3 regions of the Serratia sp. PL7 genome follow, and region 3 is predicted to be linked to each of the others. Evidence: riboswitches for the same ligand, from Rfam matches in the RefSeq annotation. Region 3 holds a riboswitch; each other region holds the start of a gene.
The links. Region 3 has a riboswitch for magnesium ahead of N6G83_RS25910 (magnesium transporter). Riboswitches for the same ligand answer to the same signal wherever they lie in the genome.
Positions count from the first base shown of each region.

Region 1 (9,713 bases), on a different contig from region 3:
CTACCGATTACCAAACGCGTGAAGCCTATCAGCAGCTGGTGCGCGATCACTTCGCCATTCTCAAAGTTGGCCCGGCCCTGACGTTCGCCCTGCGCGAAGCGGTGTTTGCTCTGGCCAATATCGAACAAGCCCTGATTGCCCCGGAAAAACGTAGCCAGATCCTGGCGGTGATTGACGCCGTCATGCTCGACGAACCGGATTACTGGAAAAAGTATTATCACCCGACGTTCAGCCGCTCGCTGATCGACCTGCATTTCAGCCTGTCGGACCGTATCCGCTACTACTGGCCCCACCCGCGTATCGCCCAAAGTATGACGACGCTGCTCAATAACCTCGACCAGCAAGAGATCCCCGCAGGCCTACTGAGCCAATACTTCCCGCTGCAGTATCAGCGAGTGATGGAACGCAAGCTGGCGAAACAGCCCCACGCACTGATGATCGACAAAATTCAGGATGTGCTGCGCGCTTATCGCTTCGGCTGTGCCCCCGCAGAGCAAGCCAAAAATGCCGAGGAGATAGCCCATGTATAACAGCCAACTGTTCGTTCGCACTGGCATCAGCTTTGCCGACGCACAGCAGGCGCTGGAGCACATTGGCGTCACCATGCTCAACGCCGGGGTCGTTCACAACAGCTACCCGCAGGCATTGCTGGTGCGTGAGAGCGCTTATCCCACTGGCATCGCCCTTGAGCAGCACGCGGTCGCCATCCCCCATTGTGAAGCGGAGCATGCACGTGCCCCGGCTATTTATCTGATCCGCCCTGACCAGGCCGTACCCTTCGCTCAGGCGGATGATGACGGCACGATCGACGTTGCCCTGATTATCGCGCTGATCGTCACCGACCCGGCGGCGCAGTTGGTTTTACTGCGCACGCTGTTTGGCCAGTTGCAGCACCCCGAGTTTATCGCTGCACTTCTGACCGCCCCCGAGGACCAATTGGGCGAAATTTTTGCCCAGCGGGTTTTCACTTCGCCCTCCCGACCACAACAAAAAACAGAATATGAAGGAGCCACACTGTGAAACGTAAAATTATTGTTGCCTGCGGCGGTGCCGTTGCCACCTCGACCATGGCTGCAGAAGAGATCAAAGAGCTTTGCGCGGAGCACAACATCGAGCTGGACTTGGTGCAGTGCCGCGTGACCGAGATTGAAACCTATATGGACGATGCCGATCTGATCTGTACCACCGCCCGCGTCGACCGGCAGTTTGGCGATATACCGTTGGTGCACGGCATGCCGTTTATTTCCGGTGTCGGCATCGATGCGCTGAAACAAAAAATACTGACCATTCTGACGGAGTAGCCCATGTTTACCGACATCATGCGTTATATCCTCGATCTCGGCCCTACGGTGATGCTGCCTATCGTAATCATCATCTTCTCGCTGATTTTAGGGATGAAATTAGGGGATTCATTTAAATCCGGCATTCATATCGGCATCGGCTTTGTCGGTATCGGGCTGGTTATCGGCCTGATGCTGGACTCGATCGGCCCAGCGGCAAAATCGATGGCCGAGCAGTTCCAGATCAACCTGCACGTGGTGGATATCGGTTGGCCAGGCTCATCACCGATGACCTGGGCCTCGCAGATTGCCCTGATCGCCATCCCGGTAGCGATTGCGGTCAACATCGTGATGTTGCTGACGCGTATGACCCGAGTGGTTAACGTGGATATCTGGAACATCTGGCACATGACCTTTACCGGTGCCATGGTGCATCTGGCCACCGGTTCATACTGGCTGGGTATGCTGGGCGTGGTGGTGCATGCCGCCTTCGTTTACAAGCTGGGGGACTGGTTCGCCAAAGACACCCGCGACTTCTTCGGGCTGGAAGGGATTGCCATTCCGCATGGCACCTCCGCCTATATGGGGCCGATTGCCGTGCTGGTGGACACCATTATCGAGAAGATCCCCGGCCTGAACCGTATTCACTTCAGCGCAGACGACGTACAGAAACGCTTTGGCCCGTTCGGCGAGCCGGTGACCGTCGGCTTTGTGATGGGGCTGATTATCGGTGCGCTGGCCGGTTACGACCTGAAGGGCATTCTGCAACTGGCGGTGAAAACCGCTGCCGTGATGCTGCTGATGCCACGGGTGATCAAACCGATCATGGATGGCCTGACGCCCATCGCCAAGCATGCCCGTAAACGCCTGCAAGCACGCTTTGGCGGCCAGGAGTTCCTTATCGGCCTCGACCCGGCGCTGCTGCTGGGCCATACCGCCGTGGTCTCCGCCAGCCTGATCTTTATCCCGCTGACCATTCTGATCGCCGTGATCGTCCCAGGTAACCAGGTGCTGCCGTTTGGCGATCTGGCAACCATCGGCTTCTTTGTGGCCCTCGCCGTGGCGGTGCATCAGGGCAACCTGTTCCGCACGCTGATCTCGGGTTTTATCATCATGAGCATCACGTTGTGGATCGCCACCCAAACCATCGGGCTGCATACCCAATTGGCTGCCAATGCTGGTGCGCTGAAAGCGGGCGGCGTGGTGGCCTCGATGGACCAAGGCGGCTCACCGATCACCTACCTGCTGATCCAACTGCTCACCTGGCAAAACGTGGTGGGTCTGGTCGTTATCGGCGTCATTTACGCCATTGGGGTGTTCCTCACCTGGCGCCGTGCCCGTCAATTTGCCCAGGCTGAAGCCACCGCCAAGCAACAGGCCAACCAAAGCCTCAACGCCATGTCCTAATCCTTCGGGGGAGCCCGCCTCCCCCAATCTATTCTCTACGGAGTTCAAGCTATGCAATCAGTCGTGATCCACACGGAGGGAGAAGTGCGCGTTGAAGAACGCCCCGCTCCTGCTATTGAGGCCGCCGATGAGGTGTTGGTTCGGGTGGCGTATTCCGGGCTATGCGGTTCGGATATCCCCCGCATCTTCGCCAAAGGCGCGCATTTCTACCCGATTACCCTGGGGCATGAGTTCAGTGGCCGGGTCGTGGCCTGTGGCGAGCGGGTTACCGATCTGCAACAGCATGATGCCGTGGCCTGCGTCCCTTTGTTACCGTGCTTTAACTGCCCGGAATGCCAGCGCCATTACTATTCGCTGTGCAAGCATTACCAGTTCGTCGGTTCACGCAGCCACGGTGGCAACGCCGAGTTTATCGTAGTCAAACGCGCCAATCTGGTGAAATTGCCTGCCAACGTCAGTTTATTGCAGGGGGCATTTATTGAGCCCATCACCGTCGGCCTGCATGCCATTCAGTTGGCTGGGGGCTGCCAAGGCAAAGAGGTGATCATCATTGGTGCCGGCACCATCGGCCAACTGGCGATCCAATGTGCCCGCGCGATGGGCGCACGCAGCGTCACGGCGATCGATATCAATGACGACCGGCTCAAGCTGGCACGGCAGATCGGTGCAGAAAACGCGTTTAACAGCGCGGAGCTTAGCCCCTCCGAGATAGCCGAACGCTTACAGGAAAGGCGCTTTGATCAGTTGATTCTGGAAACCGCTGGCACGCCACAAACGGTCGGACTGGCGCTGGATATCGCCGGGCCACGGGCACAAATCGCGCTGGTGGGGACGCTCCATAAGGACCTCCATCTGTCTTACAGCACCTTCAGCCAGATCCTGCGCAAGGAACTGACGCTGCTGGGCAGTTGGATGAACTATTCGGCCCCGTGGCCAGGGGAAGAATGGCAACAGGCCATGAAGCTGTTCCAATCGGCGGATCTGGCTCTGGAGCCGTTGATTGCCAGCATCGATCGCCCGCAGCAATACGCCGCCAGCGTTGCAGCCCTGGCCGGTAAGCCGATGCAGGGGAAAATCATGCTCAAGCTTGGCGAAGGGTGATATTTAGCCAATGGCTGCACGGGTGCAGCCATTATTTTGCCTCAAATCCCATCTCCTTGATCTTTATGCTCCCCTTTCATATCCCTTTCGCATAAAATAAAAGCAAAACATTTCGATAGGTCAGGATGATGAACTCTTTTGAAAGACGAAATAAAATTGTCGACCTGGTTCAGCAGAACGGCAGCATCTTGGTTAGCGATCTTTCGAATTCCTTCGGAATTTCTGAGGTTACCATCCGCGCTGACCTGCGCCTGCTGGAAGAAAAAGGCCTGCTGATCCGCTTCCACGGCGGTGCAGCCAGGCCGGGCAGCCAGTTGGAGCAGGAGGCCGAGGTGCCGAAAACCACCGGTGAGGTCATCCTGGAGGAACGCTACCAGCTGGCTAAAGACCCGAAAAAGCGCATTGCCTTAAAGGCAGCAGCGATGGTCAACCCCGGCGATACGGTGATCCTCGACAGCGGCAGCACCACCATGCTGATCGCCGAAGAGCTGGTGAAGATGGGCAATATCACGGTGATCACCAATAACCTGCCCGCCGCCTTTGCGCTTTCCGACAATAAAGACATCACGCTGGTGCTGTGTGGCGGCACGCTGCGCCACAAAACGCGCTCCATGCACGGCTCCATCGCGGAGCTCTCCCTACAGGGCATTGCCGGTGACGTGATGTTCGTCGGGGCCGACGGGTTGGATGCCACCAACGGCATCACCACCTTTAATGAAGGCTACTCGATCAGCGGCGTGATGGCTCAGGCAGCCAAGCGCGTGGTCGCGGTGGTCGATTCCACCAAGTTCGGCCGCAGGGGTTTCAACCTGGTGCTGTCGATGAGCCAGATTGACATGATCATTACCGATACCGGCATCAGCAGTGCCGATCGCCAAGCGCTCGATCGGGCAAAACCCGAACTGGTTATCGTGTAAAATCAACCGGGCAGAGGATCAAGCCTCTGCCTATTACAGCCATCGACGCAATCTTTGCGACAACCCCCAGTCAGGCGTTAAACTCTTACCCTTCTCGAATCACACAACTCATGGAAAACCCAGATGACGAAACATTACGATTATCTAGCAATTGGCGGCGGTAGCGGCGGTATCGCATCGATCAACCGGGCAGCCATGTATGGCCAGAAATGCGCACTGATTGAAGCCAAAGAACTTGGCGGCACCTGCGTTAACGTGGGTTGTGTCCCGAAAAAAGTCATGTGGCATGCGGCGCAAATCGCCGAGGCCATCCACCAGTACGGCCCGGATTACGGCTTCGATACCACCGTCAACGCCTTTGACTGGAAACGCCTGATCGCCAACCGCACTGCCTACATCGATCGTATTCATACTTCCTACGACAACGTGCTGGGCAAAAACAAGGTCGACGTGATCAAAGGTTTTGCCCGTTTTATTGACGCGCATACCGTAGAAGTTAACGGCGAGAAAATCACCGCAGACCATATTCTGATCGCTACCGGTGGCCGCCCGAGCCATCCGTCGATCCCTGGTGCCGAATACGGCATCGACTCCGACGGCTTCTTTGAGCTGGATGCCATGCCAAAACGCGTGGCAGTGGTGGGTGCTGGCTACATCGCGGTAGAAATTGCCGGCGTAATGAACGCGCTGGGAGCGGAAACGCATCTGTTCGTGCGTAAACACGCCCCGCTGCGTACCTTCGATCCGATGATTGTAGAAACCCTGGTTGAGGTGATGAACACCGAAGGGCCAACCCTGCACACCGAATCCATTCCAAAATCCATCGTTAAAAACGCCGACGGCAGCCTGACGCTGGCGTTGGAAAACGGCAAAGAGTTCACCGTGGACAGCCTGGTCTGGGCCATCGGCCGCGAACCAGCGACCGACAATCTGAACCTGGCGGTCACCGGCGTGAAAACCAATGCCAAAGGTTACATCGAGGTCGACAAATTCCAGAACACCAACGTGAAAGGCATCTACGCAGTAGGTGACAACACCGGTGCGGTTGAGCTGACCCCGGTTGCCGTTGCCGCTGGCCGCCGCCTGTCCGAGCGCCTGTTCAACAACAAGCCGGACGAACATCTGGACTATAGCAACATCGCCACCGTGGTGTTCAGCCACCCGCCAATTGGCACCATTGGCCTGACCGAACCGCAGGCGAAAGAGCAGTTTGGCGAGGATAAGGTGAAGGTTTATAAATCCTCCTTCACCGCCATGTACAGCGCCGTGACTCAGCATCGCCAGCCGTGCCGCATGAAGCTGGTATGCGTGGGTGAAGAAGAGAAGATCGTTGGCCTGCACGGGATTGGCTTTGGCATGGATGAAATCCTGCAGGGCTTTGCCGTGGCAATCAAGATGGGCGCGACCAAGAAAGACTTCGACAACACCGTGGCGATCCACCCAACCGCCGCGGAAGAGTTCGTGACTATGCGGTAATGGTGCATTCCTAACTGTAAAACCGACTGTAAAAGGTCGGTTTTTGCTTTTATTCAGCTTATAAATGCTGATTTAGGCAAATGAATATCCCCGCCTTAGTGTTTATATCACTGCAAAATTAACGTTCATTAAGATAATTCGTTCGTTTAAATATAACTTCTTAAATATCACCTCAACGAGGTGCCGATTTTCGAGCACTATCGCTCCCTGCACGCCTATAATCACCGCGTAGTTATATGCAGTATCTCGTTTGGCGAGGCTCCTATACAAACACAGGTTACTGATCTGACGACATCGAGAGATGCCCAAGGTTAAGACAGGCTTTATCGGATTAAGGTTCAGCCCAAGGTAACTTCTGAAATTTTTCAGATACGTTGTATAGTGCTAAAACCTGGACGCGGAGATAGGCTTTCTGCACTCCCCTCTTTGGTTTACTCCCCTATGCGATGCACTGTTGAAGTTTAAACAGCAATAGGGTCAATGACTTCCAGACTCCTCGGCAATGACCGCTACCGCGCCAGCAGCACAGGCGGGCCAGCCATTGCTAACTCTTTGAACGCTGACTTTTTCACCGCCGCAGATACCCTGACGGTGAATGAAGCCAGAGACTACGTTGCACACTTACTTTTAACCACAGAGGTCGTTATCGATTACAGTTAACCGAGGATAATATTATGGGAAATATGATGTTTTTTATGGGGTTTTTGTTTTTCATCAGCTCAATGGGACTGATCGCAGCCTATCTGAGCACCAAATGGGATGACTAATGAACGAAAAAGATCCGCCTAGCATCATCCTCCCCGTAGCCTCATCAATCATTGCGGGGAGGATGAATAACCGCAATAAACTGACGGTATTTACCGCGCGTGATAATGATGATGATTTTTATTCTTGGGTTGCTGTACGCTATTTTTATGATCTCGGCAGGTATTAATGAGATTTATTTACATTCCACCGGTCAAACTGCATTTCTTTCCTGTTTATTGCTGACAGCTACCGCAAGCTTCCTGCTCGTCGCTTTTGTCTGGCAATGTTCCGTAAAAACCAAACGCTGATTTTTTTAATTCAACTATGAGCTGTGCTATGCAAAATCAAAAACAGGCCGTCGCCCGAAACTCGATGATTATCAGCGGATTGTTGGCGTTAGGTAAATTTATCGCAGGTATATTTACCGGCAGTATTGGCCTGATATCCGAAGGCATTCACTCATTTACCGATTTTATTGCCACCAGCATCACCTGGTGGGCGGTGAGAGTCAGCGATAAACCTGCTGATGATGACCATCACTTTGGTCATGGCAAAGTCGAGAATCTGGCTGCACTGTTTGAGGTACTCCTTTTGTTGGCGGCCGGGGGTTGGATCATCTTTGAAGCAGTGCGCAGCCTGATAGGTGAGGCAAACCAGATTGTGGCTGCACCGGTAGTGATTGCGGTACTGCTGGTGTCCATTGTGGTTGACTTCTTCCGTGTCCGGGCCTTAAACCGCGTGGCCAAGGCCACCAACAGCGCGGCTCTGGAGGCCGATGCTCTGCATTTCTTCTCCGATATGTTGTCTTCTGGCGTGGTGCTGTTGGGCATGGTTTTTGTGCTATTTGGTTTTGCCCGTGCGGATGCGCTGGCAGCCCTGATCGTCGCCTGCTTTATCCTGACTGCCGCCTTGAAGCTAGGGAAACGCTCCTTTGATTCCCTGATTGATACTGCACCGGCTGGCACGCGGGAAGATATCGCTACCCTGCTTAACGATTTCCCAGCGGTGTTGTCTACGGAGAATATTCGCCTGCGCAGTGGCGGAGCCACGCTGTTTATCGAGGTAAGCGTCGGGGTATGCCGGACGCTACCGCTTGAGCGGATCAAGGAGTTGAAGCAGACCGTTACCGCCAAACTTGAACAGCAATACGCCAACTCGGAAGTGAGGGTGATTGCCATCCCTCAAGCCAGAAGTGATGAAGATCTGGCAACCCGTATTCGCATGCTGGCCGCCAACCATGGGGCCGTGGTGCAGAGCCTTTCGCTACAACAATTGGCAGACCGAGTGGCCATCGGTATGGATCTGTTGGTTCCGGCCAATGCCAGCGTAGAGCAGGCGCATGATATTGCCAGCGAGGTGGAGGAGGCTCTACGCCAGACGTTGGGCGAAAATACGGAGATCGAAACCCACCTGGAGCCCCAGATGCTGGATTGGCTGGCTAGCCAGGATGTGGAACACGGCGAACTGGCGAAGATTGAACAAGCATTGACGGTTTCAGCGCAAAACAGCGGATTGGTGCAAGACATCCATGATATCCGGGCGCGAGAAACGCCACAGGGCGTGATTGTGAATTTTCACTGTCGGGCCCTTCCGGCCTTGTCGATTTCTGCGGTGCACGATGCGGTGGACCATATTGAACGGCAATTGAGAATGCAATTCCCGATGGTATCGCGGGTGGTTGGGCATGTTGAACCGCTGTGATCCCTCACAGCGGAATGATTTGCCAGAACGCAGCATGGGCTAATTCAATTAGCCCATGCTTTGCCTTTTTATAACCAAGGCCATTCATCGATCCCACCTGGCTCACAGACAAAAACCACCATTTTCTATACTCTCAACTATCCGACTCCAGACCAGACGTTGAGATGCCTTGGTGAACAGTTTTGACCTGTCATTGTTGAAATATATTCAGGAACACAGCCCGGTGTTAATCGAGGATGTCACCTCCAGGTTTGGTAAAACCACGTCGACGCTGAAGCGCTCCATGAAGGAGATCAACGAGTTCCTGGAACCAGATTACCACCTGCATATCGATGGGCAGTGGATTGTCACGGCAATCGGCTACCGGGAATATATCGCCTTTCTGGAACAGATCCCGTTTAACCGCTACATCACCACCGCCGATGAACGCATTAAAGATCTCAGCGTGGCGCTCTGCCTGCAGGACGTAGTAAACAAAAGCGAGTATTACCGCAAGTTTAACGTCAGCCCAACCACGCTCAAAAACGATAACCAGGCGCTGTCGGCATTTTTACAGGCCAATCATCTCTCCATCACCGCCATTCCCAAACAGGGTTCGCGGATGGATGGTGACGAGATCCTGCTACGCATCGCTATTTGCCTGACGATCCTGAAAACCATCGAGATCGGCGAAGATCACCTGCTGGTGCCGCACAAAGCCAACGAGCCGATTAACCGTTCCATTGCCACGCAGTTCTTAAAGGTGTGCCAACAGGAAATCAGCGCCGCCGCCGAACTGTACCAACGGCGGCTGAGCCAGCGGATCACGCTGGGCTATAACAGCAAAGAATACTTTCTGGTGTATATGAGCATTGCGCTACACCGCATGCGACGCGGGCATTTCATCACCCACAGCGATAACCTGAGCTTTATTCAATCCTCTGACTTTGGGTTGCTGGATGGCGAGCACGAAAACCGCTTTCTTGATCTGCTGATTTCATCGCTGACCTACACCTGGCGGCCATTCGATATCTATGATCCCACGCTGATTACGCTCGTTGGCCACCTTTGTGAAACCCTGACCCCGTTGCTGCGGGCAGAAATC
Region 1 covers NZ_CAMFLB010000014.1:43,489-53,201, reverse strand. The annotation lists gene gatZ (tagatose-bisphosphate aldolase subunit GatZ) at 1-530, shown strand, start outside; gene gatA (PTS galactitol transporter subunit IIA) at 523-1,020, shown strand; gene gatB (PTS galactitol transporter subunit IIB) at 1,017-1,301, shown strand; gene N6G83_RS35680 (galactitol-specific PTS transporter subunit IIC) at 1,305-2,687, shown strand; gene gatD (galactitol-1-phosphate 5-dehydrogenase) at 2,739-3,788, shown strand; gene N6G83_RS35670 (DeoR/GlpR family DNA-binding transcription regulator) at 3,917-4,705, shown strand; gene gorA (glutathione-disulfide reductase) at 4,829-6,181, shown strand; M-box (ykoK) riboswitch at 6,420-6,591, shown strand; gene mgtS (protein MgtS) at 6,856-6,948, shown strand; gene N6G83_RS35655 (hypothetical protein) at 6,948-7,115, shown strand; gene N6G83_RS35650 (cation-efflux pump) at 7,265-8,629, shown strand; gene N6G83_RS35645 (hypothetical protein) at 8,802-9,713, shown strand, end outside.
Region 1: linked by a shared signal. The riboswitch ahead of mgtS (protein MgtS) and the one ahead of N6G83_RS25910 (magnesium transporter) in region 3 are both predicted to bind magnesium.

Region 2 (9,713 bases), on a different contig from region 3:
GGTGCGGCACACCGCCACCGTGATCTCGACAAACATTACGGCGCCGGCGTTGCGAATGCGCACGCTGTCGCAGGCCAGCACCGCCGGAAAGCTGTCCAGCGTGGCGCGAATCGCTTCGGTGGCTCCGGCGGGCGCAGTATCCATCAACGAGTCGAAGGAGCGTTTACCGAGCTTGATTGCGGCGACAAAGATAAAACCGGCGACGATCAGCGCGGCGATGGCGTCCGCACGGCCAAAGCCTAGCAGCACAAACACCATGCCCAGCAGCACCACGCCGGATGAAAGCATGTCGGAGAAGAAATGCAGCGCATCCGCCTCCAGCGCCGCGCTGTCGGTGGCTTTGGCGACGCGGTTGAGCGCCCGCACGCGGAAGAAATCGACGCAGATGGAGATCAGCAACACCGCGATCACCACCGGCGCCGCGACGATCTCATGCGGTTGCCCGAGCAGGCTGCTGCCCGCCTCATAGACAATCCAACCGGCGGCGCCCAGCAACAACAGCACTTCGAACAGCGCCGCCAGGTTTTCCACTTTGCCGTGGCCGAAGTGGTGATCGTCATCGGCGGGTTTATCGCTGATGCGCACCGCCAGCCAGGTGATGCTGGTGGCGATAAAATCGGTGAAAGAGTGGATCCCTTCGGATATCAGGCCAATACTGCCGGTAAAAATGCCGGCGACGAATTTGCCCGTGGCCAGCACCCCGCTGGCAATCATCGAGTTTCTGGCCACGGCCTGTTTTTCATTCTGCATGATGCTGCTCACATTCAGACGGTGATTTATTTTTTTACTTTAGCGGATAATTGCCAGACAAAGGCGATCAGCAGCATACTGCCAGAGAATGTCAGCATGAGGCTAGTAAGAAAATTGGATTTTCCGGTGGAATAAAAATAAATCTCATTAACGCCCACCGAGATCATTAAAATGGCGTAGAGCAATCCCAAAATAAGAATCGTCATTATTATCAACTCCCGTATCAGGCCGCGCGTTCAGCGCGCCACTAAATCCTCCCCATAATAAATAGCGGTTACGGGGAGGATGCATCTAGGCGGATCTTTAGCGTTCATCAATCATCCCATTTGGTGCTCATATAGGCCGCCAACAGGCCCAGCGAGCTGATCATTGCCAGGAATCCCATAAAAATAGTCATGTTTCCCATTATTTTGTCCTCAGGTTAAATGTTATCGATAAAAGCCCCTTGCGTTAAATATCGGGGTTGGTCGGTATCCATGGTTTTTTAACGTCCTCCTCTTTTTGGCAACATTCCCGCGCTTTCAAGCGCGGGACCCGTTTAAATTCCCAGGACGTGCTGGGCGATTTTGAAATAAATAATCAGGCCGGTGCCGTCGATAAAGGTGGCGATAAACGGCGCCGACACCACCGCTGGATCGATACCGAGCCGTTTCAGCAGCATCGGGATGATCGACGAAACAATGGCGCTCCATACGGTGATCGCCACCAGCGACAGGCTGACCACCAGCGTCACCTCCATGCCGACGCCCATGATCCAGGCGCGCACCCAGGCCGCCAGACCGATGGTGACGGCGATCAGCAGCGAGGTCGTGACCTCTTTGCGGATCACCGCGCCCAGATTGCGCAGGCTGACCTCGCCCAGCGCCATAGCACGCACCAGCGTCGAGGTGATCTGGGTGCCGCTGTTGCCGCCGGTGCCGATCAGCAACGGGATGAAGAACGCCAGCGCAATCGCCGCTTCGAGCTGATCTTCAAACGCTTTCAGCACGTTGCCGGTGTAAGCTTCGGCCACGAACAACATCAGCAGCCACACCGAGCGTTTGCGCCACAGCGCCCACGGGCTGGTCTCCAGATAAGGCTTGTCCAGCGGCAGGCTCGCGCCCTGACGCTGCGCGTCTTCGGTGTTTTCATCTTCGACCAGCCGAGCGATCTCGCGCTCGCCCAGCACGCCGACCAGCGTGTTGTTCGCCACGACCGGCACCACGTCCAAACCGCCTTTGCCGAGCAGATGCGCCACGTCGTTGCGATCGTCGTCGGGTGAAACCTGGAAATAGCTGTAATCCATCATTACGCCGACCGCTTTATCCTCATCGTCGCACTGCAGCAGTTTTTTCACCGACAGCGTGCCGCGCAAATGATAGTCGTCCGCGGTAATAAAGACCCGGGTGGGAATTTCGTCCGTTTTTAGCTGCGAAAGTAAATATTCCCGGGCATGCGTGACCGTCATCGTCGCGGGAACGGTAATAAAATCGGCGTTCATATAACCGGCAACTGAAGTTTCATCGAGAGTTTCAGTCGCGCGCAGCGCCGGAGAAGAAGAGTATTGATGTGACTTGATCATTTTGTCAGTCCCTATTTCTGTTGTGAACTTCAACAGCGAATCGCATAGGGGCGTAACCACAGAGGGAGTGCAGACTGCCTATCTCCGCGTCCAGGTTTTAGCACTATACAACGTATCCGAATTGTTGCTCGGAAGTTACTTTGGGCTGAACCTTAATCCGATAAAGCCTGTCTTAACCTTGGGCATCTCTCGATGTCGTCAGATCAGTAACCTGTGTTTGTATAGGAGCCTCGCCAAACGAGATACTGCATATAAACTACCGGCGCAGTATAGGCGTTGTTTTATCCGGCGGGAAGAAAAGATTGCCCGTCGTTTATGGAGTATTTAGGATAATTTTATTAAATGTGAATCTATAAAAACGGCTGATATAAATCAGCCGTTTTTTTATTTCTCAGTGCGCGAGAATGTAGACGTTTTTATCGTATAGTGCGCCCTGACGGGTAAAGTCGATCCCCTTCACGTAAGGTTTGACCAGCGTGGCGTTGGCTTCGTAGTACACCGGCGCGACCGGCGTATCGACGGCCAGCACCGCCTCGGCCTGCTGGAAATACTGCTGCACCTGCTGCGGTGTCGGCGCCGCCGTCGCCTGATGCAGAATGCGATCGTACTCCGGATTGCGGTATTTGGGGCTGTTTTCGCTGCTGTCGGAACGGAACACGTTCAGGAAAGTAGACGGATCGTTGTAATCCGCCAGCCATCGAGTAAAGGCCACGCCGTACTGCCCGCGGTTGATATTATCCAGCGTCACTTTACGCTCCTGGCTTTGCAAGGTGGCCTCTACCCCGAGGTTCTTTTTCCACATGGCGGCGGCGGCGATGACGATCTTCTTGATGGTGGCGTCGTTACTGTACAGCACGGTAAAGCGCAGCGGATGCTCGGCGTTGAAACCGGCCTGCGCCAGCAGTTGCTTCGCCTGGGCGTGCCGTTGTTCCGGCGTCCAGCCGGCCGCGGCACCGGGCTGCAGGCGATAGCCGCCCGCCCCCGTTGGGGTAAAGGTCCAGGCCGGCTGCTGGCCATATCCCAGCACCTTGCCGGCGATGATCTCTTTATCCAGCGCCAGATTCAGCGCCTGACGCACCCGCACGTCGTTGAACGGCGCCTGGCGGTTGTTGAAGGCGAAATAGCTGGTGGAGAGCAGCGGATAGGTCACCAGCTGTTGCTCACCGAGCGTTTTTTTCAGCTGCTGATACAGCTCCGGCGGCGTGGTATACCCCAATTCCACCTCGCCGGCGCGAAAACGCGCCACTTCCGGGAATCCCTGTATCGGCAAGAACGTCACCTTGTTGAGCACGGTGTTGGCGTTATCCCAATACTGCGGATTGCGTTCCACCACCACCTTTTCGTTCACCACCCACTGGCTGAGGCGGAACGCGCCGTTGCCGACAAAATGCGCCGGTTGAGTCCAGTTTTTGCCGTACTGCTCCACCACCTTGCGGTTAACCGGCAAGACCGGAAAATGCACCAGTTGTTTGAGCAGATAGGAGTTGGGCTCCGACAGCGTCACCTGCAGGGTGTGCGCATCTAGCGCCTTGACGCCCAGCTCGCTCGGCGGCTTGCTGCCGGCGTTGATCGCCGCCGCGTTCAGCACGTAGGCCGAAGCCAGATAGCTGCCGTACGGCGACGCGGTTTTCGGATCGGTGAGGCGCTGCCAACTGTAGACGAAATCGTCGGCGGTGACCGGATCGCCGTTCGACCACGTGGCCTGCGGCCGCAGATGGAAAGTCCAGACGTTGCCCTGGTGCTCCCACTTCTGTGCCAGCGCCGGGATCACTTCGCCGTCTTTTCCGACGCGCAGCAAGCCTTCGAACAGATCGTTGAAGATGTAGAACTCCACATTGCTCTCGGCCAGGTTTGGATCCAGCGTCGCCGGTTCATACCCGTTGGCGCGCACCAGTTCTTGCGCCGCCGCCAGTTTAGCGCCCGCCGGCACCTCGGCCGCCTGTGCGACCGTCGCGTTAAAAGCCAGGATGATTAAACCAGCCAATTTCTTGCTATTGAATGAATATTTCACGTCGATATCCCTGATGAGTGTTTTATCGCGTTCAATATGCAATGAGGCAGTGGAATAAATTAAATCATTAATCGCTATGAGTCATAACCAAAAGCGGTGTTGAATTTCTTTCATTATCAAAGGAGTACTGGTGACGGAACGATAAAGAACACGAGGATAAACGCGGAGACCGGCATTGCCGCCGGGAACGCCGTGAATCGGCGGTGACATAAATTCAGGCAATCAATATAGATTATTCCAGCCGAAGCTTAACGTATCCTTAGGGCAATTCATTTTGTGAGCGATCGTCAAAAATAATTTAATACGAATCGTTTTCACTATCATTATTGATGTTCTTGGCTAAAATCGGCCTGCTTGCGCTTGCCAGGCGATATTCGTTTTCTTCATTCGAACGCTAAAAAGGATAACTGCATGAAGCTGCGTATTTCATCTCTCGGCCCCGTCGCCCTGCTCGCCTCCTCGATGATGCTGGCCTTTGGCGCTCAGGCGGCCTCCGCCGACCAGGGCATCGTTATTTACAACGCCCAGCATGAAAATCTGGTGAAATCCTGGGTCGACGGGTTTACCAAAGACACCGGCATCAAAGTCACGCTGCGCAACGGCGGCGACAGCGAGCTGGGCAATCAGCTGGTGCAGGAAGGCAGCGCCTCGCCTGCCGACGTGTTCCTGACGGAAAACTCCCCGGCGATGGTGTTGGTGGATAATGCCAAGCTGTTCGCCCCGCTGGACGCCACGACGTTGGCCCAGGTAGAGCCGCAATATCGCCCCAGCCACGGCCGCTGGACCGGCATCGCCGCCCGCTCTACCGTGTTCGTCTACAACCCGGCCAAACTGACCGACGCGCAGTTGCCGAAGTCGCTGCTGGATCTGGCCAAGCCGGAATGGAAAGGCCGCTGGGCCGCTTCACCATCGGGCGCCGATTTCCAGGCGATCGTCAGCGCGCTGCTGGCGCTGAAAGGCGAGAAAGCCACGCTGGAGTGGCTGAAAGCGATGAAAACCAATTTCACCGCCTATAAGGGCAACAGCACGGTGATGAAAGCGGTCAATGCCGGCCAGATCGACAGCGGCGTGATCTATCATTACTACCCGTTCGTCGACGGCGCTAAAACCGGCGAGAACAGCAACAACATCAAGCTGTATTACTTCAAACATCAGGATCCGGGCGCATTCGTCAGCATCTCCGGCGGCGGCGTGCTGGCTTCCAGCAAGCATCAGCAGCAGGCGCAGGCCTTCATCAAGTGGATCACCGGCAAACAGGGCCAGGAGATCCTGCGCACCAACAATGCCTTCGAATACGCCGTCGGCGTCGGTGCGGCCTCCAACCCGAAACTGGTGCCGCTGAAAGATCTGGACGCACCGAAAGTAGACGCCGCGCAGCTGAACAGTAAAAAAGTGGTCGAACTGATGACCGAGGCCGGCCTGCTGTAAGGCCCGCCGGCAAACCGAGAGTTTTTGATCGTTATGTCAAACCTGAGTACCCACGCCGCGCAGACCGCGCGGCGTTATTCTGTTGTCCCCCGTCACCCGCGGCCAGGGGCGATCGTGGTGGCCAGCGCCGTGCTGCTGTCGCTGCTGGCGCTGTTGCCGCTGGGATTCGTTATCGGCGTGGCGTTTGAAACCGGCTGGCAAACGGTCAAAGCACTGGTTTTCCGCCCACGCGTGGCGGAACTGCTGTTGAACACCCTGCTGTTGGTGGTGTTGACGCTGCCGATCTGCGCCGTGCTGGGCGTGGCCCTGGCCTGGTTGACCGAACGCACCACGCTGCCGGGCCGCCGTCTCTGGGCGGTATTGGCGACCGCGCCGCTGGCGGTGCCGGCCTTCGTGCAAAGCTATGCCTGGATCAGCCTGGTGCCGTCGATGCACGGCCTGGGCGCCGGCGTTTTCATCTCGGTGCTCGCTTATTTCCCGTTTATCTACCTGCCGGCCGCCGCCGTGCTGCGCCGCCTGGATCCCGGTATCGAAGACGTCGCTACCTCGCTTGGTTCCCGGCCGCCGGCGGTGTTTTTCCGCGTGGTGCTGCCGCAGCTGAAGCTGGCGGTCTGGGGCGGTTCGTTGCTGATCGCGCTGCACCTGCTGGCGGAGTATGGCCTGTACGCCATGATCCGTTTCGATACCTTTACCACCGCGATTTTCGATCAGTTCCAGTCGACCTTCAACGGCCCGGCGGCCAACATGCTGGCCGGCGTGTTGGTGCTGTGCTGCCTGGGGTTACTGTTGCTTGAGGCGATAAGCCGCGGCCGCGCGCGCTATGCCCGCGTCGGTTCCGGCAGCGCCCGCAGCCAAACGCCGCGTCGCCTGTCAGCGCCGTTCGCCGCACTGGCGCTGCTGCTGCCGATCGCGCTGACCGCGTTGGCGCTGGGCGTGCCTTTCATCACCCTGGCCCGCTGGCTTTGGCTGGGTGGATTCGAGGTGTGGCGTAACGCCGAGCTGTGGCCCGCGCTGTGGCAAACGCTGTCGCTGTCCGCCGCTGGCGCATTGTTGATTACGCTGTGCGCCATTCCGATGGCCTGGCTGTCGGTACGCTATCCGGCCCGGCTGTATCGGGTGCTGGAAGGCTGCAACTACGTGACCAGCTCGCTGCCTGGTATCGTGGTGGCGCTGGCGCTGGTGACCATCACCATTCACAGCTTCCGGCCGATTTACCAGACCGAAATCACCCTGCTGCTGGCATATCTACTGATGTTTATGCCGCGGGCGCTGATCAATCTGCGCGCCGGTATCGCACAGGCGCCGGTGGAATTGGAAAACGTGGCGCGCAGCCTCGGCAAATCGCCGGCGCAGGCGCTGTGGAGCACCACGCTGCGGCTGGCGGCGCCGGGCGCCGCTGCGGGCGCCGCGCTGGTGTTTCTGGCGATCGCCAATGAACTGACCGCCACGCTGCTGCTGGCGCCGAACGGCACCCGCACGCTGGCCACTGGATTTTGGGCGCTGACCAGCGAGATAGACTATGTCGCCGCCGCGCCTTATGCGCTGATTATGGTGGCGCTGTCGCTGCCGCTCACCTGGCTTCTTTACTCTCAATCTAAACGTACGGCGGGACTATGAGCACGCTCGAACTGCACGGTATCGGAAAATCTTACAATGCCATCAGGGTGCTGGAACACATCGACCTGCAGGTTGCCGCCGGCAGCCGCACGGCGATCGTCGGCCCTTCCGGCTCCGGCAAAACCACCCTGCTGCGCATCATCGCCGGCTTTGAAATCCCCGACGGCGGCCAGATCCTGCTGCAAGGGCAAGCCATGGGCAACGGCGGCGGCTGGGTGCCGGCGCATCTGCGCGGCATCGGCTTCGTCCCGCAGGATGGCGCACTGTTCCCGCACTTTACCGTTGCCGGCAACATCGGTTTTGGCCTTAAAGGCAGCAAACGCGAGAAACAGCACCGTATTGAGGCGCTGATGGAAATGGTAGCGCTGGATCGCCGCCTGGCCGCGCTGTGGCCGCACGAGTTGTCCGGCGGACAGCAGCAGCGGGTCGCGCTGGCGCGCGCTTTGTCGCAACAACCTCGGCTGATGTTGCTGGATGAGCCGTTCTCGGCGTTGGATACCGGCCTGCGCGCCGCCACCCGCAAAGCGGTGGCCGAACTGCTGACGGAGGCCAAAGTGGCGTCGATTCTGGTTACGCACGATCAGAGCGAGGCGCTGTCGTTCGCCGATCAGGTGGCGGTGATGCGCAACGGCCGGCTGGCGCAGGTGGGCGCGCCGCAAGATCTCTATCTGCGCCCGGTCGATGAACCGACCGCCAGTTTCCTTGGCGAAACGCTGGTGCTGACCGCCGAACTGGCGCAGGGCTGGGCAGACTGCGCATTGGGGCGCATCGCCGTCGACGATCGCCAACGCAGCGGCTCAGCGCGCATCATGCTGCGCCCGGAGCAGATTCAAATCGGTTTGTCTGATCCGGCGCAGCGCGGCCAGGCGGTGATCACCGGCATCGATTTCGCCGGCTTCGTCTCCACCCTCAATCTGCAAATGGCGGCCACCGGCGCACAGCTCGAGATCAAAACCGTCAGCCGCGAAGGCCTGCGGCCCGGTGCACAAGTCAATCTCAACGTGATGGGCCAGGCGCATATTTTCGCCGGCTGACTCTCTTGTGGCCGGGCTGCTCCGGCCTCCTCAGCGGCAAACCTTGTCGCGGCGCGGCTTTTTCGGCGCCAGCAGATACTCCACCACGCTTTCGTCAACGCAGCTGTCGATGCCGTTCAGCGCCAGCGTATGTCCGTCGCGTTCGCGGGTGATCAGCGGGCTTTTAAAGGCGGCGGCCATCACCTGGGCGTTGCGGTACGGCGTGGTCGGATCGTAGCGCTGGGCGACGAACAGCAGCGGCGGCAGCGCGGCGGACGCCACCGGGGTGTGCGGCCGATCTTTGCCGCGGTACGGCCACAGATCGCACATTTCCAGCGGATACTCGTGTAGCGGCAGGTAGTGAGCGTACAAAGCGGCGGTATTGATCTCCTGCCGCTGCCTGCGCAACTGCTGCGGATCGGCTGTCGGGTTGGCGACGTCGGCGCAGGTGATGACGTTCAGGGCGTCATCGGCATCCGGCGAATAGCTTTCGTCAATCAGATCGGAAACCTGCTGCCCGGCGATGCCGGCATCGAGTTGACGCAGCACGGTCGCCAGCTCATGCCAGCGCTCCGGCCACAGCAGCAGCGAACGCGTGACCGTCAGCACATCGTCGGCGGAGATTTCATAGCCCGCGGCGGTAACGAACGGTTGATCGTGCAGCTTGCGCAGTAAGGCATGATAGCGCTGCAGCGCCTGATTAGCGCCGCCGCCCAGCTGGCAGCTGTCGGTTTTGCCGCAGTAGGCGGCGAAGCGCAGGAAGCTTTGCTGGAAGCCCCGCTCCTGGTTCATGCGCTGGGTGAAATCGTCCTCCGCCAGATCCACCACCCCGTCCAGCACCAGCGCGCGCGTCTTCTTCGGAAAACGTTCGGCATACAGCGCCGCCACCTTGGTGCCGTAAGAGTATGCCACCGCCGTCAGCCCCGGTTCGCCCAGCGCGTGGCGGATTGCGTTCAGATCGTTGACCGCCTCGTCGGTGCCGATGTGTTGCAACACGTCCGCGCCGGTTTGTTTGATGCAGGCGGCAATCAGGGTGCGCGTCTGATTCTCCGCGCCGGCCACGTCGTTATCGTCCGGCGTCGGGGTTTCGTCGCCTTCGGCCAGTTGACAAGAAATTTTCGGCGTCGACTGACCGACGCCGCGCGGATCGTAACCGATGATATCGTAGGATTTTCGCAGCTTGGCGACGTGGGCGTCGTTGCCCAGATAGGGGTTGATGCCCGGCAGGCCTGGGCCCCCGCTGATCATCACTACGCTGCCCTTTTTCGGCCCGGTGGCGGGCTGCAGGGTCAGTGCCAGACGCACGGTCTGTTCGCCCGCCTGCGCCGCATGG
Region 2 covers NZ_CAMFLB010000001.1:1,122,223-1,131,935, reverse strand. The annotation lists gene N6G83_RS05370 (cation diffusion facilitator family transporter) at 1-750, opposite strand, end outside; gene N6G83_RS05365 (hypothetical protein) at 777-956, opposite strand; gene mgtS (protein MgtS) at 1,064-1,156, opposite strand; gene N6G83_RS05355 (magnesium transporter) at 1,289-2,311, opposite strand; M-box (ykoK) riboswitch at 2,387-2,560, opposite strand; gene N6G83_RS05350 (ABC transporter substrate-binding protein) at 2,703-4,322, opposite strand; gene N6G83_RS05345 (iron ABC transporter substrate-binding protein) at 4,734-5,750, shown strand; gene N6G83_RS05340 (ABC transporter permease) at 5,784-7,367, shown strand; gene N6G83_RS05335 (ABC transporter ATP-binding protein) at 7,364-8,401, shown strand; gene N6G83_RS05330 (alpha/beta hydrolase) at 8,432-9,713, opposite strand, start outside.
Region 2: linked by a shared signal. The riboswitch ahead of N6G83_RS05355 (magnesium transporter) and the one ahead of N6G83_RS25910 (magnesium transporter) in region 3 are both predicted to bind magnesium.

Region 3 (9,713 bases):
GTGATCCCGATCCGCTCCGATCTGTTCCGTGACGTCCCCGCGATCCAATACGATCTGATCGTCACCAACCCGCCGTATGTTGATGCGGAAGATATGTCCGATCTGCCGCAAGAGTTCCGCTTTGAGCCGGAACTGGGCCTGGCTGCAGGCAGCGACGGCCTGAAGCTGGTGCGCCGCATTATGGCCTGTGCGCCAGACTTCCTGAGCGACGACGGCGTGCTGATTTGTGAAGTGGGCAACAGCATGGTACATCTGATGGAACAATATCCGGATATTCCGTTCACCTGGCTGGAGTTTGATAACGGCGGGGACGGTGTATTCATGCTGACGAAACAGCAGCTGATTGACTGTAAAGATCATTTCAGCCTCTACCGCAGCTAACCAACAACCTGGCTCGCCATAGTGTGGGCCTGTATGCCCCGTTTGCACGCGAACGGGATGACAACCAACGGTAAGGAGCCGTGATGGCAGGGAACAGTATTGGGCAGTTTTTCCGCGTCACCACATTTGGTGAATCTCACGGTGTGGCGCTGGGATGTATCGTAGACGGTGTGCCGCCAGGTATTCCGCTGACAGAAGCTGATTTGCAGCACGATCTCGATCGTCGCCGCCCCGGCACTTCGCGCTATACCACCCAGCGCCGCGAGCCGGATCAGGTGCGTATCCTCTCCGGGGTTTTTGAAGGCGTCACTACTGGCACCAGCATTGGCCTGATGATCGAAAACACCGATCAGCGCTCGCAAGACTACGGCGCGATCAAAGATGTGTTCCGCCCTGGCCATGCCGATTACACCTACGAACAGAAATACGGCGTGCGTGATTATCGCGGCGGTGGCCGTTCTTCGGCGCGTGAAACCGCGATGCGCGTTGCCGCCGGTGCCATTGCCAAAAAATATCTGGCGCAGAAGTTTGGCGTACAGGTGCGCGGCTATCTGGCGCAGATCGGCGACGTGAGCTGCGAGTTGAAAGATTGGGATCAGGTTGAGCAGAACCCGTTCTTCTGCCCGGATCCGGATAAGCTGGAAGCCCTGGACGAACTGATGCGCGCGCTGAAAAAAGAGGGCGACTCCATCGGTGCCAAAGTGACCGTGGTGGCGGAAAACGTCCCGGTAGGGTTGGGCGAGCCGGTATTCGATCGTCTGGATGCCGACTTGGCGCATGCGCTGATGAGCATCAATGCGGTCAAAGGTGTAGAAATTGGCGACGGTTTTGCCGTGGTCACCAAGCGTGGCAGTGAAAACCGCGATGAAATCACCCCTGAAGGTTTCCAGAGCAACCACGCTGGCGGCATTCTTGGTGGTATCAGCAGCGGCCAGCCGGTGATTGCCCATTTGGCGCTGAAGCCGACCTCCAGCATCATGGTGCCGGGCCGTACGATCAACCGTCAGGGTGAAGCGGTGGAAATGGTCACCCGTGGCCGCCACGATCCGTGCGTCGGGATCCGTGCTGTGCCGATCGCCGAAGCGATGATGGCGATCGTGCTGATGGATCATCTGCTGCGCCAGCGCGCGCAAAATGGTGATGTGATTTCTGACGTGCCACGCTGGTAAGGGATTACGATGAAAAAATGGATGCTGGGCTTGGTTGCGTTGATCGCTTCTGGTTCCGCCTTGGCGCTAACGCCGTGGCAAAAGATTGACCATCCGGTTACTGGAACTGCACAGGCCGTTGGCGGTTTTGCCAATGGTTGTATCATCGGGGCGCATCCGTTGCCGCTTAACTCACCGGATTATCAGGTGATGCGTACCGACCAGCGGCGCTACTTCGGCCATCCTGACCTGCTGGCGTTTATTCAGCGTCTGAGCAGCCAGGCCAACCAGAAAGCACTGGGCACGGTATTGATCGGCGATATGGCAATGCCAGCCGGTGGGCGCTTCAGCAGCGGCCATGCCAGCCACCAATCCGGTTTGGACGTGGACATCTGGTTGCAGTTGCCGCGCCAACGTTGGAGCGCTCAGCAACTGTTGAAACCGCAGCCGATCGATCTGGTCTCTGGCGACGGTAAGCAAGTAGTGGATCGCCAGTGGCAGCCGCAAATCGAATCTTTGATCAAGATGGCGGCGCAGGACAGCGAAGTGACGCGGATCTTCGTTAACCCGGCGATCAAACAGCGTCTTTGCCAGGATGCCGGTGCCGATCGCGGTTGGTTGCATAAGGTCCGGCCTTGGTTTGGGCATCGTGCGCATATGCACGTACGCTTGCGTTGCCCGGCGGGTAGCCTGGAGTGTCTGGATCAGGATGCGCCGCCGGTGGGTGATGGCTGTGGTGCCGAGTTGGCCAGCTGGTTCAAACCGCATCAGCCGAATGCCAATCCGGTCAAGAAAGAGCCACCACCGCTGCCGCCAACCTGTCAGGCGCTGCTGGATAGCCACTTCGCCAATCGCTGATAGCCTGATGAAAACGCCTCGAATGGGGCGTTTATTTTTTGAGTTTTAAGGCGTAGTGTGTGCGGCAAACAAAGTGGCTCCACTTTTGCAGGCAGACGACTTATGGATGGGCTGGTATTAGGTCCCGAATTGCTCGGGATTCTGTTTTTGGTAGCAATGTTCGCCGGGTTTATTGATTCGATCGCCGGTGGTGGTGGGCTGTTGACCGTACCGGCTCTGCTGGCCGTTGGCGTCCCGCCAACCCAGGCGCTGGCGACCAATAAATTGCAGTCGGTTGGGGGATCGTTTTCCGCCAGCCTGTACTTTGTTCGCCGTCGCGCTGTCGATCTTAATACCCAGAAGCTGACCATCCTCCTGACGCTGGTGGGATCAGTGATCGGCGCGCTCCTGGTGCAGCACATGCGTGCCGATATATTGCGGCAGATGCTGCCGCTGTTGGTGATTGGTATCGGCGTCTATTTCTTGCTGACGCCACGGCTGGGGGAAAACGATCGCCAGCGTCGGCTGGGGGCGTTACCCTTTGGCCTGGTAGCTGGGGGCTGCGTAGGGTTCTACGACGGTTTCTTCGGGCCAGGAGCCGGTTCGTTCTATGCCTTGGCCTATGTGACGCTGTGCGGTTTTAACCTGGCCAAGGCGACCGCCCATGCCAAGGTGTTGAACTTCACCTCCAATCTGGGCAGCCTGGTGCTGTTTATTATCGGCGGCCAAGTGATCTGGAGTATTGGTCTGGTGATGCTGGTAGGGCAGGTGTTCGGAGCCCGTCTTGGGGCGCACATGGTGCTGACCAAGGGCCAGAAGCTGATCCGGCCGATGATCGTGATAGTGTCTCTGATCATGAGCTGCAAATTGCTGTACGACAATCACGGGGCGGAAATCCAGCAGTGGTTGGCGTTGCATTTTTAACATTTCAAAGGGGCGGCAAGCCGAGAGATATCGGCTATAATGGCCTCCTTAATTTTGTGGTTATTTGAGTTTTTTATGCCAAACACACACCAGTATCCGCAACTGATTGAAATCTTTAATCAGTGTTTTAGCGATGAGTTCAATACCCGCCTGGTCAAAGGCGACGATGAGCCTATCTATCTGCCTGCCGATGATGAGCTGCCTTATAATCGCATCGTCTTTGCACACGGCTACTATGCCAGCGGCATGCATGAAATCTCCCATTGGTGCATCGCCGGAGCAGAACGCCGCAAGCTGGTGGACTTCGGTTACTGGTATTGCCCGGATGGGCGCGATGCCCAGACGCAGAGTGAATTCGAGGCGGTTGAGATTAATCCGCAGGCGCTGGAGTGGATGTTCTGCGTGGCGGCCGGTTTCCCGTTCAACGTCAGTTGCGACAATCTCAGTGGAGATTGCGAGCCGGATCGCATCGGTTTTCAGCGTAAAGTCCGTACCCGAGTGCTGGAATTGCTGGAACGGGGAATACCCACACGACCTGCGCGCTTTATTCAGGCGCTGCAATCGTTTTACAATACGCCTCCGCTGGCGGCCGAGCATTTTCCCTACCCGGAAGATCTCTGAGGCCAGAGTCTGTTTGTTAACGAGGAAATTTGATGATCGCAGAATTTGAAGCGCGCATTCTGGCGCTGATTGATGACATGGTAGAGCACGCCAGCGATGATGAACTGTTTGCCGGTGGCTACCTGCGCGGTCATCTGACTTTGGCGGTGGCGGAATCGGAAGAACATGCCGAACACAGCGCCGAGCAGCTCAAGGTGCGGGTGCAGAGCAGCCTGGACAAGGCCATCAAGGCCGGGGAGCTTTCCCCGCCGGATCAGATACTGGTGCTGGGCATGTGGGAAAACCTGTATCAGACAGCGTTGCCGACTGAGTAAAACGCCCCCTCACCCTAACCCTCTCCCACAGGGAGAGGGGACCGATTGTGCCCCAGTTTTACTCCAGTAATCTGCCCGCAACGTCACATCAATGAGCAAGAGAATTTAACGAACTACAGGTTAAACTCTGTACCTAATTGCCACTCTGTACAGCCCCCTCTCCCTGTGGGATAGGAGACCGAACGAGCCACCGTTTTACTCCAGTAATCTGCCCGCAGCGTCACATCAATTAGCAAGAGAATTTAACGAGCTACAGGTTAAACTCTGTACCTAATTGCCACTCTGTACTGCTCCCTCTCCCTGTGGGAGAGGGTTGGGGTGAGGGGAGCCATTATACCTCGCGTCCCTTCAGTAGCTTCCTGACCCACATGCGGTTTGGGTTTAACGCTGCCAACATCTCGCTATCCCCCGGTAAGGGTTCGCCAAACAGCTGAGCCGCTAAAATCTCCGCGGCCAACGGCGCCGAGCACAGGCCGCGTGAGCCCAAGGCTCCGATCATAAACAACCCCGGATACATTGGCGCATCGGCAATTGCTTCACCGCGCTGGCGCTGCTGCTGTAAATCGCCATACAGCGCCAGAGTGGCTTGATAGTCCGGCACGGCACCGACCATCGGCATATGGTCTCGCGTAGCGCTGCGTACGCCACAGCGTGCCTGCTGACCACTGATATCCACCTCTTGCGTCCAGTTCTGTGCTGGCAGACAGCGCAGCAGGCGTTCGCGGTTCTCTTCTTGCTCTGCCTGGCTATATTCAGTGTTTGATTCACCGCGCTGGTAGCTGGCACCAATGCAGTGCTGCTGATTGCCAGGATTCACCGGCGTCAGATAACCGTCGTAACACAGTACCTGCTTTAACTCACTTAAGATTGGCGTAGTGGGAATATGTGAAACCTGGCCGCGCACCGCATATGCAGGTAGTGCGGCGCTAGGTGACAGAGTGGTGAGTTGGTGCCCGTTAGCCAGGATCACCGTCGCATGTTGGTGAGTTTCACCCTCAGCAAAATGCAACTGCCAACCCTCATCATTGCGGTTCAGATCGGAAAGCGTATGCAGATAGTGGCAAACCAATCCCTGCCGTTCGGCCAGGGCAATCGCGGCACGCGTCAGGTCAGCAGGGCACAGCCATCCCCCGAGCGAATAGTGAATGCCACCAAACCCCGTATCGATCCCACACAGGGCGCTAAGCGTAGCGCGATCGGCCTGTTGTGCCAGAGTATGCGGCCAGGCAACGGCCAGGATCTTGGCGATCTTCCCCGCGCTTTTCTCGTCATAGGCCAATTGGCTGACGCCACACCACTGGTGATCGAACTCAACCTGCTGTTGCAGCAGGGCGTCATACTGGCGGCGGGCAAAGGGGAAGGCGGCGGAGAAGAAGTTTTCCAACGCATCGCCCCGGCCATTCAGCAATGGGTACAGCGCCCCCTGGCGATTGCCGGATGCTCCCTCTGCGGGCTGTGCATCGGCGCAATACAAGGTAACCCTGGCCCCACGGCGCAATAAGGCCAATGCGGTGAGCGCACTGGCTACGCCGCCGCCAATAATGGCGACATCGTCGGTATTCTCCGCTGCCGGGCGCAGGAACCACGGGCTTGGATTGACGCTTGCCGGGGTGTCAGCAGGGAGCTGGCCGGTGAGCATCTCGCGTTTCTGGCCAAAGCCTTTGCATTTGCTGACCTCAAACCCGGCCTGCTGCAATCCACGGCGGACAAACCCTGCGGCAGTGAAGGTGGCAAAGCTGCCGCCTGGGCGGGCAAAACGCGCCATGGTGGCAAACAGCGGTTCGCTCCACATATCGGGGTTTTTGGACGGCGCAAAACCATCCAGGAACCAGGCGTCAATTTGATCGTTCATGCTGGCGTCAAAGTGTGGCAACAGGGTATTGACGTCACCGAACCATAAATCGAGCGTGATCTGCCCTTCGGCAAGCAGCAGGCGGTGGCACCCTGGCAGCGGCAAAGGCCACTGGGCGCGAAGTTCATCGGCAAAGGGGGCCAGTTCTGGCCATTGGGCATGGGCTGCCGCCAGATCGTCCAACTGCAACGGGTATTTCTCAAAGCTGATAAAATGCAGGCGCCGCAAACTTGCTGCGGGTGTCTCCTGCCGAAAATAGGCAAAGGCCTGCCACAGGGTGAGAAAATTCAGGCCGGTACCGAAGCCGGTTTCTGCCACAAAAAACAGTGAGCGTGGGTGATCGCTGAAGCGTTGTGGCAACCGGTTGCCCCCCAGAAAGACGTAGCGGGTTTCCTCTAGCCCATCCTGGTTGGAAAAATAGACGTCATCAAACTGTTTCGAAACAGGTGTACCTTGTTCATTCCAGCTTAACGCTGCGGTTTGGATGGGGGCATTGCTCACGGTAGGTTGCTCGTAATTCAAGGGATAAAGCGATTTTAACGGGGGTAGCCCCGAGGTGCAAACTGGGTAAAGATAATGCAAAATTATTCTGATCGGACTTGTTCGGCGTACATCTGTACGCTAAAGTGCGATGCAAAATCCCGAATGTAAATTGTGGAAGAGGTACTTGAATGAAACGTGCAGTGATTACTGGCCTGGGAATCGTCTCCAGCATTGGTAACAACCAGCAGGAGGTCCTGGCAAGTCTGCAGGAAGGCCGCTCTGGGATCACCTTCTCTCAGGAGCTGAAAGATTCCGGCATGCGTAGTCACGTATGGGGTGATGTTAAACTCGACACTACCGGTCTGATTGACCGTAAAGTGATGCGCTTTATGAGCGACGCGTCGGTTTACGCCTATCTCTCCATGGAACAAGCGATTCAAGATTCCGGCCTGGCAGCCGATCAGGTTTCCAACGATCGCACCGGTCTGGTGGTCGGTTCCGGTGGTGGTTCTCCACGTAACCAGGTGGCGGGTTCTGACGGTATGCGCGCCAAAGGCCTGCGTGGCGTTGGCCCATACATGGTGACCAAGGCGATGGCATCAGGCGTTTCTGCCTGCCTGGCTACCCCATTCAAAATTCGCGGCGTGAACTACTCCATCAGCTCTGCCTGCGCAACTTCAGCACACTGTATCGGCCACGCCGTTGAGCTGATCCAACTGGGTAAACAAGACGTCGTCTTTGCTGGCGGTGGTGAAGAGCTGTGCTGGGAAATGGCCTGCGAATTCGACGCCATGGGCGCGCTGTCTACCAGCTATAACGACACGCCAGAAAAAGCTTCCCGTACCTATGATGCAGCGCGTGACGGTTTCGTTATCGCAGGCGGCGGCGGCATGGTCGTGGTTGAGGAGTTGGAGCATGCTCTGGCTCGCGGCGCACATATCTATGCGGAAATCATCGGTTACGGTGCCACTTCAGACGGTGCCGACATGGTGGCTCCATCGGGTGAAGGCGCAGTGCGTTGCATGAAGATGGCAATGCAGGGCGTAGACACCCCAATCGACTACATGAACGTACACGGCACCTCTACGCCGGTCGGCGACGTGAAAGAACTGGGCGCGATCCGTGAAGTCTTTGGCGATAACACCCCGGCTATCTCTTCAACCAAAGCCATGACCGGCCACTCACTGGGTGCGGCGGGCGTGCAGGAAGCGATTTATAGCCTGCTGATGGTCGAGCACGGCTTCATTGCGCCAAGCATTAACATCGATAACCTCGATGAGAAGGCGGCTGGCATGAACATCGTGACCGAGCCAACCAAGCGTGAGCTGACCACGGTCATGTCCAACAGCTTCGGTTTCGGCGGCACCAACGCCACGCTGGTAATGCGTAAACTGCAGAAGTAAGCGCAGAGCATCATATTATCAATCGGGCACCGTAATAGGTGCCCGATTTTTTTTGCGTTTTAAAAGCTATACCCTACATCAGTACGAATTAAGGTTTCGCAGATCAAAAAAATGACAGCAGATAACTTAAACAGCGGGTGGTTTTTCGTTTAATTTAGCCGTGGCCTGAAAGGATAATAAATTAATCCGGTTATTTTTTGGCCCGAATAATAAATAACACCTCAACAAAATACCCCTTTTCCCGATACGAATAACCAAACCAGTCATAATGCCCACGCTTTATCTAGCTTTACGATCTCGTTATGGCGAGGCTCCTATACGAACACAAGTTACCGCTCTAATGGCATCGAGAGAGGCCACCAAGGGTAAAACAAGCATTAGCCGAATCAAGGCATTGCTAAGGTAACTTCCCTCTGGGGATACGTTGTATAGTGCTAAACCCAAGACGTGGGGATCGGCTTTCGCTGTCCTGTCTTGTCGCCTCTATGAGACTCCATCTTTCAATCGGGAGTATCTAGAATGTCACATGTTGTATTGCAAGACCTTTACCAAAATGCCAACTTTGAAGACGACGCCATCGCGCGTTATATGAACAAAAAAGTCTTTGTTCTGCATCAAGATCTTTACGTTGGCGAAGCCAGGAAAATATTCGTTAATCAACTTTCCAACGACGATATTCCCGCACAAATCTTTATTGAAGATGGCACTAAACTGGTGGGTGTACTTTCTGTTAAACGCTTATTGCAGGAAGAACATAATGGCGAGCGTATCAAGGATATGATGGAAACCACCTTCTTCCATGTAAAACCCACGGACGAACGTGAACATATCGCTAAACTGGTGGACAATAATAATTTAGATATTGTGGCGGTGGTCGATAATGGCCGCTTGGTTGGCTGCTTAACGGAGCGCGAAATAGCGCAGATTATTGAGGATGAAAACACCGAGGATGCCCATATGCAAGGGGCAAGCCTGCCGTTGGATAAGCCTTACCTTGAAATGACCTCCTTCGAGCTGTGGAAAAAACGTAGCGTGTGGCTGCTGTTGCTGTTCGTCGCTGAAGCTTATACCAGTACGGTTATTCAGCATTTTGAAGAGTCATTGGAAGCGGCGATTGCCCTGGCCTTCTTTATCCCACTATTGGTGGGGACAGGTGGTAACAGCGGTACGCAAATCACCTCCACCATTGTGCGGGCCATGGCCTTGGGAGAGGTCCGCATGCGCGATGTGGGGCGCGTGCTACGCAAGGAAATGACGACCTCGGTCATGATCGCATTAACGTTGGCCTGTGCTGGCGCGTTCCGTGGTTGGATGATGGGGATCGGCTATGAGATTACGCTCATCGTGAGCTTGACCCTGGTTTGTATTACGCTGTGGGCCGCGATTGTCTCTTCCGTGATCCCAATGGCACTGAAACGCTTCGGTGTGGATCCTGCCGTAGTCTCCGCCCCGTTTATCACCACGCTGATAGACGGCACCGGCTTGATCATCTACTTCAAAATAGCCCAGTGGACCTTGGGGCTAAATTAATACGTAAACCGGCGAAAGCCGGTTTTTTGCTATGATTAGCGGGATTTTTAAGATGTGTAGTTGACTGAAATCAAAGCATTTCCAGTTTACAGGATCGTTCCGAGGTGGCTTTGTCAGCGGGTGTAAATTCCGTTCCTGCGGCGGTTTTCTGCCGATATACTCAGCGCAGTTTCTTCATCTGGAATTTTTGCATGTCGGCTTTGGCGTCCATCTCAATATC
Region 3 covers NZ_CAMFLB010000006.1:361,936-371,648, reverse strand. The annotation lists gene prmB (50S ribosomal protein L3 N(5)-glutamine methyltransferase) at 1-381, shown strand, start outside; gene aroC (chorismate synthase) at 465-1,550, shown strand; gene mepA (penicillin-insensitive murein endopeptidase) at 1,560-2,387, shown strand; gene N6G83_RS25935 (sulfite exporter TauE/SafE family protein) at 2,490-3,290, shown strand; gene N6G83_RS25930 (elongation factor P hydroxylase) at 3,366-3,911, shown strand; gene N6G83_RS25925 (YfcL family protein) at 3,944-4,225, shown strand; gene mnmC (bifunctional tRNA (5-methylaminomethyl-2-thiouridine)(34)-methyltransferase MnmD/FAD-dependent 5-carboxymethylaminomethyl-2-thiouridine(34) oxidoreductase MnmC) at 4,557-6,578, opposite strand; gene fabB (beta-ketoacyl-ACP synthase I) at 6,749-7,963, shown strand; M-box (ykoK) riboswitch at 8,253-8,423, shown strand; gene N6G83_RS25910 (magnesium transporter) at 8,483-9,493, shown strand; gene N6G83_RS25905 (hypothetical protein) at 9,685-9,713, shown strand, end outside.